4 regions of the Tessaracoccus palaemonis genome follow, and region 4 is predicted to be linked to each of the others. Evidence: predicted binding sites of a transcription regulator. Region 4 holds the regulator's gene; each other region holds the start of a gene.

Region 1 (3,458 bases), 910 kb from region 4:
GGGGCTCGCGGCATGAGCGACATCATCGACCTGATCTCCGGCGCCGGTCCGGACGTCCATGCCCTGCGCGACGCCCGACCCCAGGCCAGGGAGAACGCGCAACTCAGCTTCGAGGCGCTCTTCGAGCCGGCCGAGCCCGGCACCTTCGCGCCCGAGGAACGCCTGGCCGTCGCCGCCTTCGTGTCGGCCCTGCACGGGGACGAGGACGCCGCGGCGTTCTACGGGGACCTCCTCGCCGACGTCGCAGACCCTGCATTCGTCGCCGCCGTCGCCGAGTCCGCCGCCGCGCTGTGCTCGCAGGGACCGACGGGCACCTACCGGGAGCCTGCCCTCGCACCCGAGTCGACGCCGACCGTCGACGCCGTCCTGCCCCCGGCCCAGGCCGAGCTGCTGGGCCGCCGCCTGGCGGCGGGCCTCGAGCACGCGCACGTGCTCGTCTTCCACCCCCGCGACTCCCGCCAGGAGCGCCTCGAGACGCTGATCCTGGCGGGCTGGAGCCTCGAGGACATCGTCTCGCTGTCGCAGGCCGTCGCCTTCCTCTCCTTCCAACTTCGAGCCGCGGCCGGCCTCCGGGCACTGGCCGCCGAGGAGGCCTCATGACCACCATCACCGCGGGCATCACTCCCGTCGAACCCGACCTGTTCCCCGACGGCTTCGTCGTCGGCGGACTCGGCTGGCAGCCCTGGATCGAGCCCGTCCCGGTCGACGAGCTGACCGACGTCCAGCGCGACGCGCTGATCGAGCCCGAGCGCTCCGAGAGCCCCTACTTCCGGCTGCTCGCCCGCGACCCCGCCATTCTCAAGGCGCGCACCCTGACGGATCTCGACATCTTCTACAACGCGGCCGACGGGCTCCCGCGGGCGGAGCGTGAGCTCGGGGCCGCCGCCGCGTCGCGGCTCAACGGCTGCACGTTCTGCGCATCGGTGCACAGCAGCTTCGCCATCCGGCAGGACCCGAACCGCGCCGCCCAGGTCGAGCAGCTGCTGGCCGACGGGGTCGGGGCGGACCTCGGCGACGAGCGGACCAACGCCATCGTCGACGCCGTGGCGGCGCTCACCGCCACCCCGGTGCGCTTCGACGCCGGGCATGTCGCGCGGCTGCGGGAGGTCGGTCTCGACGACCTCGCGATCGTCGACCTCGTCAACTCGGGGGCCTTCTTCAGCTGGGCGAACCGCCTCATGCTGAGCCTCGGCGAGCCGACCGACGCCGCGCGTCGCCGAGCCCGACGCCGGGCTCAGCCCGACTGAATGAAAGCGGATCCGACGGATGGGGGAGGCTCCGGTCGGTTGTTCAGCCGGTGGGGCGGAAGTTGATGGAGGTGGTGTCCATGATCCAGCCGCGGATCGGTTGTTTCTCGGGTGGCGGATGAGTCGGCGGGGGTATCTGGTCGGGGATGTCGCGTTCGATGGCCAGTCCGTGGCGGTTGGTGAACCGCAGCCCGGCCGGGGCACCGGGGTCGCCGTCGATGGTGAACTCTCCCTGGTGGTGTTCCCGGTGATGCCTGGAACACAACGAGATCAACGTGTCGATGTCGGTGGGGCCACCCTCGGACCAGTGATAGAGGTGGTGATTCTCCAGGAACCCGGCGACGGTGCAGCCCGGGAACCGGCAGCCGCCGTCGCGGTCCTCGATGAGCCGCCTGGTGCGTTCGGGCACGATCCGCATGCTCCGTCCCACGGAGACGGGTTTCGCATCCTTGGTCCAGACGGGTTTCAGGGTCCCGTCGCAGGTCAGCTTCTTCATCAGCCGTGACGGCAACGAGCCACGTTTGTTGATCCACCCGTTCCCGTCGGCATCCAGATGCACCAGCACTCGGTAATGCTCCCGGCGGGACGCCGGCGAAGCCTGATGCAGACTCCGCGACGCGCACTCCACCAGCCCGTCGGCCAGGGTCGCTTCGGTGTCGCCGGCGGTGAACAGCGCGTCCTTGGCCTCCCGGATGGCCTGCTCCACCAGCGCCCCGTCCAGCGGGTTCGCGTCGAACCGCAACACGAACCGCCCCTCCTGGAGGCTCATCTGCAGTCTGGGTGCGTCATCGACCGGCGCCACGGGCTCGGGAGGATCGGCCACCGGCCCCGGCGTGCCGGGTTCGAACAGGTACTTCGGCAACACGCGGCGTAGCTGTGACACGGTCGCGGCCTGCACGAACTCGGTCACCGATTCGGCATACTCGGTGGGCACGTGGCGGGCGACGACGACCATCTGATCCAGACTCACCGTCCCCCGGGCCAGGCGGGCCTCCAACTCGGGGAAGTCGCCCTTCCTGCGAGCGACGGCCACGATGTCGGCGGCGCGGGAGGGGGAGACGGCGGTCATCAACTGCAGCCAGTGCTCAGGGGACCTGATCCCGCCACCGGACCAGCAGTTGGTCTCCAGCACCTCGACCATCAGGTCCACCAGATCGGCGTTGAGTTGCGCGGCCTGGCCCGCGATGACGCCCGCACGGCGGGAGGCGACCTCCCACGCATCGGCTCCGGCGTCCCTCAACGAATCCATATCTAATCATACACCCGTACGAATCCAGGAACAAGGGTTCCCACCCCCGAAAACCGTTCAAAGTCCCGCCGGTCCGCCCTCGGCATCCGCGACCTCGCCGACCGGGTCGCGAGATCACCACTCGAACCCGGAGGACCTAGACCCCCACACCCTCAAGTGCGATGGGCCCGCAATCCTCCGGCTACTTCGCTCCGCTGAAGTGCTCGTAGAGCATGGCGGGCAGGGCCTTGGACAGCTCGGCCAGCAGCGCAGCGTCATGGAAGATGTCGTCGACCAGTAGCGGGGTCTGCTCGCGGACGTCCATGAGGACGTCCATGAACACCTTGCCGAGGGTAGGGGATTCGGCGAACTGCTGCGGGGTGTTGGCGGCTGCCTGTTGCGCGAGTCCCTGGTGGTGGGCGAGGTTGACGACGATGTTGGACATGGCGCCTGCGACGACGTCGGTGCCGTAGGTGTCGCCGAAGCGTTCGTTGAGTTTGACGATGATGGCTTCGAGTTCGCTGCGGTGCTTCTCGTGGATGGTGCCGGAGCCGACGGCGGTGATGGGGTCGAGGCCCGCTCCCTGCTCAAGGTTCAGCTTCACGGCTGCGCCTTTGCTGATGGTGTAGTCGGTGAGCTGGACCTGGGAGATGTCGATGGGATCTTCGTAGGTGGCGGTCGACAGTTGCGGGAGGATCCGGCGGAGGAAGTAGTACAGGCGGGGCAGTGAGGTGTCTTCCAGGTTGCGGGCCTGGGAGATGAAGTCGTAGAACTTCACGAAGGCGGCCGCGTCGGACTTGAACAGTTTCAGTTCGTCCTGCTCTGGCTGGTCGTCGTCGAGGACGGCGTTGGTCCACCTCTTGGAGAACCGGTCGACGGCGGGCGCGGTGGCCGCGGTGATGGCACTGTTCGCGTTGGCGCCACCCTTGTGGACGGCCTCGATGGCCTGCTCGACCTCGGAGGTGTCGTAGATGCCGGAGGCA
Region 2 (3,458 bases), 200 kb from region 4:
CTCGATCATGCCGGCCGAGAAGGTCTCGTACTGCTTGTCCAGCTCGGACTTCTTCTTCTTGCCCATCGCGCGGCGGAGCATGTCCGCGCCGCCGAGCGTGTAGCCGGCGAGCTTCTGTGCGATGGCCATGACCTGCTCCTGGTACACGATCAGGCCGTAGGTCTCGCCCAGGATCGACTCCAGCGGCTCGGCAAGCTCCGGGTGGATCGGCTCCACGGGCTCGCGCCCCGTCTTGCGCCGGGCGTACTTGTTGTGCGAGTCGGCGCCCATCGGGCCCGGCCGGTAGAGCGCGCCGACGGCGGAGATGTCGTCGAAGCAGTCGGGCTGCATCGAGCGCAGCAGCGCCCGCATGGGGCCGCCGTCGAGCTGGAACACGCCGAGAGTGTCGCCCCGCTGGAGCAGGGTGAACGTCTTCTCGTCGTCGAGCGCGAGGCTCTCGAGCTCCACCTCGGTGCCACGGTTCAGCTCGATGTTGTGCAGCGCGTCGGCCAGCACCGTGAGGTTGCGCAGGCCCAGGAAGTCCATCTTGATCAGGCCGAGGGACTCGCAGCCCGGGTAGTCGAACTGCGTGATGATCGCGCCGTCGGCCTCGCGCTTCATGAGCGGCACGACGTCGGCGATGGGGGCCCGGCTCATGATGACGCCGGCGGCGTGCACGCCCCACTGGCGCTTCAGGCCCTCGATGCCGCGGGCTGTGTCGACCACCGTGCGCACGTCGGCGTTGGACTGGTAGAGCTCGCGGAACTCGGCGCCCTCGGCGTAGCGCTTGTGTTCCTCGTTGAAGAGGTCGCCGAGCGGGACACCCTTGCCCATCACGTCCGGGGGCATGGCCTTGGTGATCTGCTCACCGATGGCGAAGGGCATGTCGAGCACGCGGGCGGCGTCCTTGACGGCGGCCTTCGCCTTGATGGAGCCGTATGTGATGATCTGCGCGACGTACTCGCTGCCGTACTTCTCGGTGACGTAGGTGATGACCTCGCCGCGGCGGCGGTCGTCGAAGTCGATGTCGAAGTCGGGCATCGAGACGCGCTCGGGGTTGAGGAAGCGCTCGAAGAGCAGGCCGTGCTCGAGCGGGTCGAGGTCGGTGATGCGCATGGCGTACGCGCACATCGAGCCAGCTCCGGAGCCTCGGCCGGGGCCGACGCGGACCCCGTTGTGCTTGGCCCAGTTGATGAAGTCCGCGACGACGAGGAAGTAGCCGGAGAAGCCCATCTGGACGATGATCCCGGTCTCGAACTCGGCACGGTCGAGGACCTCCCGGGGGATGCCGTTCGGGTAGCGGAAGTGCAGTCCCCGGTCGACCTCCTTCCGGAACCAGGACTCCTCGGTCTCCCCCTCGGGGACATCGAAGCGCGGCATGTACGTGCCGATGCCCTCGTCGAAGCTCGTCTCGACGCGCTCGGCGATCGCCAGGGTATTGTCGCAGGCCTCGGGGAACTCGCGGAAGAGGTGCCGCATCTCCTCGGGGCTCTTGAGGTAGTAGCCGTTGCCGTCGAAGCGGAACCGGTCCGCCTGCGCCTTGCGGGAGCCGGCGGAGACGCACAGCAGGGTGTCGTGCGAGTCGGCGTCGTCGGCGTGCACGTAGTGGAGGTCGTTGGTGGCGACCAGCGGCAGGCTCAGGTCCCTGGCGACCTGCAGCAGGCCCTGACGCACCCGGGTCTCGATCTCGAGGCCGTGGTCCATCAGCTCGACGTAGAAGTTGCCCTCGCCGAAGATGTCGCGGAACTCGGCGGCGGCGGCCACGGCGTTGTCGTACTGGCCGAGCCGGAGGAACGTCTGGACCTCGCCGGACGGGCAGCCGGTGGTGGCGATCAGCCCCTTGCCATAGGTGTTGAGGAGCTCCCGGTCGGCGCGAGGCTTGTAGAAGAAGCCCTCCAGGGACGAGTACGTCGACAGCTTGAAAAGGTTGTGCATGCCGACCTTGTCGGCCGCCCACATCGTCATGTGGGTGTAGGCGCCCTTGGAGGCGACGTCGTCGCCCGTGCCGTCGCCGAACTGGACCCGCTTTCGCTCGGAGCGGTGCGTGCGGGGCGTCAGGTACGCCTCGAGCCCGATGATGGGCTTCACATCGAAGGCCTTGGACGCCTTGTAGAACTCGTAGGCCCCGTACAGGTTGCCGTGGTCGGTGATCGCCAGCGCCGGCATCTTCATCTGCTCGGCTCCGCTGAAGAGGTCCTTGACCCTGGCCGCACCGTCCAGCATGGAGAACTCGGTGTGGCAGTGCAGGTGGACGAACGAATCCGACAACGAGTCCTCCTAGAGATGCGCGCTCCGGCCCCACCTTACCCGTCCCGCCGCGACGGCCGGACACCCGGCCGGGCACCCTTCACGATCGAGCCAACCACCTGGTGCCGAGTCGGCCTGCCGCTAAGCGGGCCGGACTTTGAACGGTTTTCGGGGGTGGGAACCCTCGTCCTTGGATTCGTACGGGTGTATGATTAGACATGGATTCGTTGAGGGACGCCGGAGCGGACGCATGGGAGGTCGCCTCCCGCCGCGCGGGCGTCATCGCGGGCCAGGCCGCCCAACTCAACGCCGATCTGGTGGATCTGATGGTCGAGGTGCTGGAAACCAACTGCTGGTCCGGCGGCGGGATCAAGTCCCCTGAGCACTGGCTGCAACTGATGACAGCCGTCTCCCCCTCCCGCGCCGCCGACATCGTGGCCGTCGCTCGCCGGAAGGGCGACTTCCCCGAGTTGGAGGCCCGCCTCGCGCGGGGGACCGTGAGTCTGGATCAGATGGTCGTCGTCGCCCGCCATGTGCCGGCCGCCTATGCCGAATCGGTCACCGAGTTCGTGGAGGCCGCGACGGTGTCGCAGTTGCGCCGCGTGTTGCCGAAGTACCTGTTCGAGCCCGGCACCCCGGGACCGGTCGAGGATCCTCCCGAGCCCGTGGCGCCGGTCGACGACGCACCCAGACTGCAGATGAGCCTCCAGGAGGGGCGGTTCGTGTTGCGGTTCGACGCGAACCCGCTGGACGGGGCGCTGGTGGAGCAGGCCATCCGTGAAGCCAAGGACGCGCTGTTCACCGCTGGGGACCCGGACGCGACGCTGGCGGACGGGCTGGTGGAGTGCGCGTCGCGCAGCCTGCATCAGGCCCGGCCGGCGTCCCGCCGGGAGCATTACCGGGTGCTGGTGCATCTGGATGCCGACGGGAACGGGTGGATCAACAAACGTGGCTCGTTGCCGTCACGGCTGATGAAGAAGCTGACCTGCGACGGCACGCTGAAGCCTGTCTGGACCCGGGATGCGAAGCCGGTCTCGGTGGGCCGGAGTATGCGGATCGTGCCGGAGCGGACCAGGCGGTTGATCGAGGATCGTGACGGTGGCTGCCGGTTCCCGGGCTGCACCGTCGCCGGGTTCCTGGAGAACCACCACCTGCATCACTGGTCCGAGGGTGGTCCCACGGACATGGACACGTTGATCTCGTTGTGTTCCAGGCATCACCGGGAACACCAC
Region 3 (3,458 bases), 600 kb from region 4:
GGGCGATCGCGATGAGCTGCTCGCGGCGCTCGGCCGCGCTCATCCTGGTGCGCGGGCGGCGGGCGCGGGGTGCGGGCTGGCGACTGGACATCGCCACCATTGTTTCACGCCGTGACGAGGGCCTCGCCTCTGCCCGCCCCGGCCGCCAGCCAGCAGCCCTCGACATGATCGTCGACCGCGCCGACCGCCTGGAGCAGCGCGTACATCGTCGTGGGGCCGACGAACCTGAAGCCGAGCCGCTTCAGATCCCTGCTCAGCGCGACCGACTCCGGCGTGCTGCCGGGCACCTCGCCCGGCAGCGGGGCGCTCCCGCGCGGGGCGGGAGTGTGCCGCGCCACGACCTCGGACAGGCGCCCGCCCCCGTCGTGCAGGGCCAGCAGCGCCCGCGCATTGCCGATGGCGGCCGCTACCTTCAACCGGTTGCGGACGATGCCCTCGTCAGCCATCAGCCTCGCCACGTCCTCGTCGTCGAAGGCCGCCACCGCGGACGGCGAGAAGTCGCGGAAGGCGGCGCGGAACGCGGGTCGCTTGCGGAGCACCGTGATCCAGCTGAGCCCGGCCTGGAAGCCCTCGAGTGCGACCCGCTCGAACAGGGCACGTTCGTCGGGGGTGTCGTCGACCGGGCGGCCCCACTCCTCGTCGTGGTACGCCTCGTACAGCGGGTCGCCGGATCCGAAGCAGCGCTGCCTGTCCATGGTCACTCCTTGGCTCGTCGGGGAGGCCAACTATTCCATCCGGCTCCGACGAGATGCCGCCACCGCGCCCGGCTGTGGATAACTGGCTCGTCACAGTCGAGGGTGAGCCGGGGTTCGGATCCTGCGGTCGGAGGGGTGTCGGTTGGTGGTTCAGCCGGTGGGGCGGAAGGTGATGGAGGTGGTGTCCATGATCCAGCCGCGGATCGGCTGTTTCTCGGGCGGCGGATGATCCGGCGGGGGTATCTGGTCGGGGATGTCGCGTTCGATGGGCAGCCCGTGACGGTTCGTGAAACGCAGCCCGGCCGGGGTGCCCGGGTCACCGGCGATGGTGAACTCTCCCTGGTGGTGTTCCCGGTGATGCCTGGAACACAACGAGATCAACGTGTCGATGTCCGTGGGACCACCCTCGGACCAGTGATGCAGGTGGTGGTTCTCCAGGAACCCCGTCACCGTGCAGCCCGGGAACCGGCAGCCCCCGTCACGATCCTCGATCAACCGCCTGGTCCGCTCCGGCACGATCCGCATACTCCGCCCCACCGAGACCGGCTTCGCGTCCCGGGTCCACACAGGCTTCAGCGTCCCGTCGCAGGTCAGCTTCTTCATCAGCCGTGACGGCAACGCGGCCTTCTTGTTGATCCAGCCGTTCCCGTCCGCATCCAGATGCACCAGCACCCGGTAATGCTCCCTGCGAGACGCCGGCCGGGCCTGATGCAGACTCCGCGACGCGCACTCCACCAGCCCGTCCGCCAGCGTCGCGTCGGGGTCGCCGGCGGTGAACAGCGCATCCTTCGCTTCGCGGAGGGCCTGTTCGATCAGGGCCCCTTCGAGGGGGTTCGCGTCGAACCGCAGCACGAACCTCCCGTCGTGGAGGCTCATCTGCAGTCGGGGTGCGTCGTCGACCGGCGCCACGGGCTCGGGAGGATCCTCCACCGGTCCGGGGGTGCCGGGCTCGAACAGGTACTTCGGCAACACGCGGCGTAGCTGTGACACGGTCGCGGCCTGCACGAACTCGGTGACCGATTCGGCATAGGCGGCCGGCACGTGGCGGGCGACGACGACCAGCTGATCCAGACTCACGGTCCCCCGCGCGAGGCGTGCCTCCAACTCGGGGAAGTCGCCCTTCCTGCGGGCGACGGCCACGATGTCGGCGGCGCGGGAGGGGGAGACGGCTGTCATCAGTTGCAGCCAGTGCTCAGGGGACTTGATCCCGCCGCCGGACCAGCAGTTGGTTTCCAGCACCTCGACCATCAGATCCACCAGATCGGCGTTGAGTTGGGCGGCCTGGCCCGCGATGACGCCCGCGCGGCGGGAGGCGACCTCCCATGCGTCGGCTCCGGCGTCCCTCAACGAATCCATATCTAATCATACACCCGTACGAATCCAGGAACAAGGGTTCCCACCCCCGAAAACCGTTCAACCTCCCACCGGTCCGCCCTCTGCGTGGCGAGTCGCCCACCGACGGCGGGCCGCGCCACACCCGTGCCCGAGGTGGCCTAGACTCGTGCCTGGTCCTTCGTGGACCGATCCCCGGTTGGTCTTTCGGCAGGGCCCGCCTGACTTTGAATCAGGAAAAGCGAAGTAGGTTCGACTCCTACCCGGGGAGCCATCTTCATGCCTTGAACGCTCCTTCAGGCGCAGTCAGGCGTAGGAGCACCCTCCGGGAATGGGCATCAGACCCTATCTTTCGCGGTCAATTGCCCCACCTGAGCCCCAGCCAGCGGGGCGCAGGGCGCCGAGTGGCCCGGCCGAGCATGACGCTCAACGAGTACATGGGGCGCGAGGGATATGTCCGACGCACTGTTGTGGCAGGAAACAACAAAGACACCCAGGAGCAACTTGCGTTCCTGGGGGTCTCTTGCATTGTAGGTCAGTCCTCGTCAACACGCTCTCGCACGACTCCCTTGTCGATCCCAGGTCGGGCGTCGACCAGAAAGAAGCCCTGCTCAGTGTTTGGGTCGTAGTGCAGAACCCAGCCGTGACTCTGGATGTACGTCTTCCACGCCTGATATCTGGCGAGCGTCTCCAGACGGACGGGCATCCCGGCCTGCTCTCGGGCATAGGCCCAAGCCATTGCGGACTCAGTCTTCATGCGGTGGTCATGCCGAATCCGCCAGGGCAGCTCGGCGGTGCCCAGCGAGCGCTTGGGCAGGTTGAGTCGATTGGCCCAGTTGCCGAACATGCCGGTCGTCACATCGAGCCCGTACTTGTGCTTGTACTCGGCCTGCATCCACTTGTAGGAGCGTCCCTCGGAGTGCCAACGCCGAAACTCGGCGACATCCTGCATCTTGGAACGACCAGGCCCCTTCTTGTTGTTTGAAGCTTTCATGCCACTATGAAAGCATCTTGTCATGGCAACCGTAACCCTCACCGTCTGCGACGATTGCGTGGACGAGAAGCGACCCTCCCCATCGACCGAGGTCGACCAGTATGTCGTGTCGACCGGCTCCGTCCGCGCAGTCATGATGCTCTGTGTCGAGCACGCCCAGCCGCTACTCCACTACCTTGCGCGTCAAGGGACCAGCACCCAGAAGCGGGACACTATGATCGACTACGCCCGCATCGACGCGATGCACGCGACGATGGAGCAGGTCGAAGCCCTGCGCGATGAGTGGCTGAAGACGCACGAGCCGGTCTAGTCATGGCTCCTACCCGGGGAGCCATGTGATGTGTCAGGCCAGCACCGCTGCCAGGTCCTTGTCCACCAGCGCCATGACGGCGTGGCGTGCCTCCTCCGGCGAGGCCGACTCCAGGACGGCCTGCAGC
Region 4 (3,458 bases):
CGTGGCGGCCGGGGCCGAGGCACCCGACCCGCTCGCCTGGCGCGGGCTGGACGTCGGCTCGCCGTTCGACTACCGGCGCCAGGGCATCCTGTACGTGGCGAGGAAGGGCCCCGAGCCCGGCCGCGACGGGCTGCGGGAGGAGACGCTCAGGGAGATCGCCCAGCTCATGTGGGCCGCCGGCGGGCGCACGCTCGGGCTGTTCGCGTCGCGGCGCGCGGCCGAGCAGGCTGCCGAGTGGTGCCGCCGTGAGCTGCCGGACCTGACGATCCTGTGCCAGGGCGACGCGCAGCTCTCGGAGCTGACCGCGCGCTTCGCGGCGGAGCAGGACACGAGCCTGTTCGGCACCATGTCGCTGTGGCAGGGGGTTGACGTGCCGGGGGAGACGTGCCAGCTCGTCATCATCGACAAGATCCCGTTCCCACGCCCCGACGACCCGCTCATGCAGGCCAGGAAGAGGGCGGTCGACGACGCGGGCGGCAACGGCTTCATGTCGGTCGCCGCGACGCACGCCGCCCTGCTGTTCGCGCAGGGCACCGGGCGCCTGATCCGACGCTCGACGGACCGAGGCGTCGTCGCGGTGCTGGATCCGCGGCTGGTCACCAAGCGCTACGGGTCGTTCCTGAAGTCGTCCCTGCCCGACTTCTGGCTGACCACCGACGGCGACGTCGCCGTCCAGGCGTTGCGCAGGCTCCGCGGCGAGGAGTAGCGCTCAGAGTCGGCGCATGACGGCGACGACCTTGCCCATGATGCTGGCGTGCGTGCCGTCGATGGGGGAGTAGTCGGGGTTGTGCGGCAGCAGCCACACGTGCCCGTCTTTGCGCTGGAACGTCTTGACGGTGGCCTCGTCGTCGAGGAGCGCGGCGACGATGTCTCCGTTGACGGCGTCGCTCTGCTGCCGGACCACGACCCAGTCCCCGTCGCAGATGGCGGCGTCGATCATCGAGTCGCCCCGGACCTCGAGCATGAAGACCGTGCCCTCTCCGACCAGCTGCTTCGGCAGCGCGAAGACGTCCTCGATCTCCTGCTCGGCGAGGATCGGCCCGCCGGCGGCGATGCGGCCGACCAGCGGTGTGGGGACCGACGGGGCCGTCGAGTCGTAGGACTGCTCCGGCGTCAGGGCTGCTCCCAGCCCCGGGGCGGGCGTCTCGACGCCGGTCTCGTCGTCGGGCAGCTTCACGACCATCGCGCGGGGGCGGTTGGGGTCGCGACGCAGGAAGCCCTTGTCCTCGAGGACCTTCAGCTGGTGGCTGACGGACGAGGTGGACGCCATGCCTGCGCGCTTGGCGATCTCGCGGATGCTCGGCGGGTAGCCGACGGCCTCGATGGATTCGCGGATGACGCGCAGGATCGCGACCTGGCGCATCGTCAGCCCGTGTCGGTTCTCCGGGCCGTCGGGAAGCTCGGAGATGTCTCCGAGCTGGGTCCTCAGCTGGGCGTTACTCGGGCGTCCTCGGCGGGGGTTCGTGTCAGCCATGTACAGATGTTAGCCCCGCTCGGAACAGGTGTTCGATAAGACGCGCCGTGTCGTCGGATCAGAAACTGTCGGTGGCCCCTGTTTGAGTGATCCGTGTCGCAGCAGCGACACGCCGGAGAAGAAACTTCGAACAGCTGTTCCAATGTGGCCTCCGGCGGGTTATAGTTTGATTCGAACAGACGTTCTAGGCTTCACGAAGGGAGAGGTCCCATGACCGCTTCGACCACCACCTCGTTCACGGTTGTCGGCACCGGCGACCGTCGCCGCGTCGTCACCCCGGCCGGCCGGCCCGACCTCCGCCTGCCCCGCGCCCACGCGCCGCGCCCCGTCGCCCCTGGTCGCGTCGGCTCCGTGTCCTCCTGTGTTGCGCCCCGTGTCGAGGCGCCCGCCCCGTCGACCCTGTGGCTCAAGATCAAGGTGGCCGCCGTCGGCGCGCTGGCCATCGCCGGCGTGGCCGCCTCGGCGTCCTCGTTCATCGCCATGGCCCAGCCTGATCCGGCCACCGGGTATGTGGCCGGAGACCCCGCCTGGGCGCACGTCACGCAGCCCTGACGTGGCCGTGACGACCCGCTCGGCGGGTTGTCCACCGGCCCCTCCTGGCGTAGGATCACAACATCTAGTGGCCATGACGCGCTTTGACCCCATAACTTGTGTTATTTCGTCGAGTGTGCCTGCCCGTGACCTACGACGACTGGACCGCACATGCACTGCCCGTTCTGCCGGCACGCCGACACCAAGGTGTCGGACTCCCGTGCGACGGAGGATGGCTCCGCCATCCGCCGCCGGCGGGTATGCCCGGCGTGCGGGCGGAAGTTCACCACGGTCGAGCAGATCGTGCTCACGGTCGTGAAGCGGTCGGGCGTCGTCGAGCCGTTCAGCAGGGACAAGGTCATCCGCGGGGTGTCCAAGGCGTGCAAGGGCAGGCCGGTCTCGGCGGCGCAGCTCGCCTCGCTCGCGCAGCGGGTGGAGGAGTCGCTGAGGGCCTCCGGGCAGGCCGAGATCCCAGCCGAGAGTATCGGCGTGGCCATCCTCGGTCCGCTCGAGGAACTCGACGCCGTCGCCTACCTCCGGTTCGCCAGCGTCTACCGCAACTACGAGTCGGTCGACGACTTCCAGCGCGAGATCGACGCCATCCGACTCGGCCAGGACGGGGCCCAGCCGCGGCTCGAGGCCACGCCTCCCGGGCTCGCGCAGGAACCGCTCATCAGCTGAGCTCCTGCCAATCAGCCATTCAGATCAACGAGTTTCGACACCAAGGGGTACATCATGACCGCGACCGCAGCGCGCTCCAACCGCCGCAAGTCCGACACCGGGTCCAAGGGACTCGCGATCTCCCGCGTCTTCACCACAAAGGGGGTGCACCCCTACGACGAGGTGGAGTGGGAGCGCCGCGATGTGGTGCAGACGAACTGGAAGACCGGTGAGACGGTCTTCGAGCAGAAGGGCGTGGAGTTCCCGTCCTTCTGGAGCGTCAACGCCTCCACGATCGTCACGACAAAGTACTTCCGCGGCGCGCTCGGCACGGCGCAGCGGGAGGACTCGCTGAAGACGCTGATCGACCGGGTCGTCAAGACCTACACCAAGGCCGGCGTCGAGTACGGCTACTTCGGCACCGACGCCGATGCCGAGATCTTCGAGCACGAGCTCACGTGGATGCTGCTCAACCAGTACTTCTCGTTCAACTCCCCGGTCTGGTTCAACGTCGGCACCCCGGCCCCGCAGCAGGTCAGCGCCTGCTTCATCCTGTCGGTCGACGACTCGATGGAGTCCATCCTCAACTGGTACAAGGAGGAGGGCTTCATCTTCAAGGGGGGCTCGGGCGCCGGCCTGAACCTGTCGCGGATCCGCTCGTCCAAGGAGCTGCTGAGCTCGGGCGGCAACGCCTCCGGGCCCGTCTCCTTCATGCGTGGCGCCGACGCCTCGGCCGGCACCATCAAGTCCGGCGGCGCTACGCGCCGCGCCGCGAAGATGGTCGTCCTGGACG

Evidence for each region. The regulator LexA, encoded in region 4, represses DNA repair genes until DNA is damaged. The targets are predictions, from matches to a motif close to TCGAACANNTGTTCGA.
Region 1: KDB89_RS01590 (HNH endonuclease signature motif containing protein) is a predicted target of LexA. The motif match lies at 2,503-2,518, and genes of this name have one in related genera.
Region 2: KDB89_RS06615 (HNH endonuclease signature motif containing protein) is a predicted target of LexA. The motif match lies at 2,423-2,438, and genes of this name have one in related genera.
Region 3: KDB89_RS02865 (HNH endonuclease signature motif containing protein) is a predicted target of LexA. The motif match lies at 2,058-2,073, and genes of this name have one in related genera.

What each region holds. Positions count from the first base shown of each region.
Region 1 is NZ_CP079216.1:370,441-373,898, forward strand. It holds gene KDB89_RS01580 (putative FMN-dependent luciferase-like monooxygenase) at 1-16, shown strand, start outside; gene KDB89_RS14555 (CMD domain protein) at 13-600, shown strand; gene KDB89_RS14560 (alkylhydroperoxidase domain protein) at 597-1,247, shown strand; gene KDB89_RS01590 (HNH endonuclease signature motif containing protein) at 1,291-2,496, opposite strand; gene KDB89_RS01595 (type I restriction endonuclease subunit R) at 2,678-3,458, opposite strand, start outside.
Region 2 is NZ_CP079216.1:1,472,401-1,475,858, reverse strand. It holds gene dnaE (DNA polymerase III subunit alpha) at 1-2,202, opposite strand, end outside; gene KDB89_RS06615 (HNH endonuclease signature motif containing protein) at 2,445-3,458, shown strand, end outside.
Region 3 is NZ_CP079216.1:674,407-677,864, forward strand. It holds gene KDB89_RS02855 (TetR/AcrR family transcriptional regulator) at 1-100, opposite strand, end outside; gene KDB89_RS02860 (DNA-3-methyladenine glycosylase I) at 105-695, opposite strand; gene KDB89_RS02865 (HNH endonuclease signature motif containing protein) at 846-2,051, opposite strand; tRNA gene KDB89_RS02870 (tRNA-Gln) at 2,220-2,301, shown strand; gene KDB89_RS02875 (hypothetical protein) at 2,563-3,021, opposite strand; gene KDB89_RS02880 (hypothetical protein) at 3,044-3,331, shown strand; gene KDB89_RS02885 (phosphoenolpyruvate--protein phosphotransferase) at 3,365-3,458, opposite strand, start outside.
Region 4 is NZ_CP079216.1:1,276,766-1,280,223, forward strand. It holds gene KDB89_RS05735 (ATP-dependent DNA helicase) at 1-706, shown strand, start outside; gene lexA (transcriptional repressor LexA) at 710-1,474, opposite strand; gene KDB89_RS05745 (hypothetical protein) at 1,685-2,026, shown strand; gene nrdR (transcriptional regulator NrdR) at 2,177-2,686, shown strand; gene KDB89_RS05755 (vitamin B12-dependent ribonucleotide reductase) at 2,741-3,458, shown strand, end outside.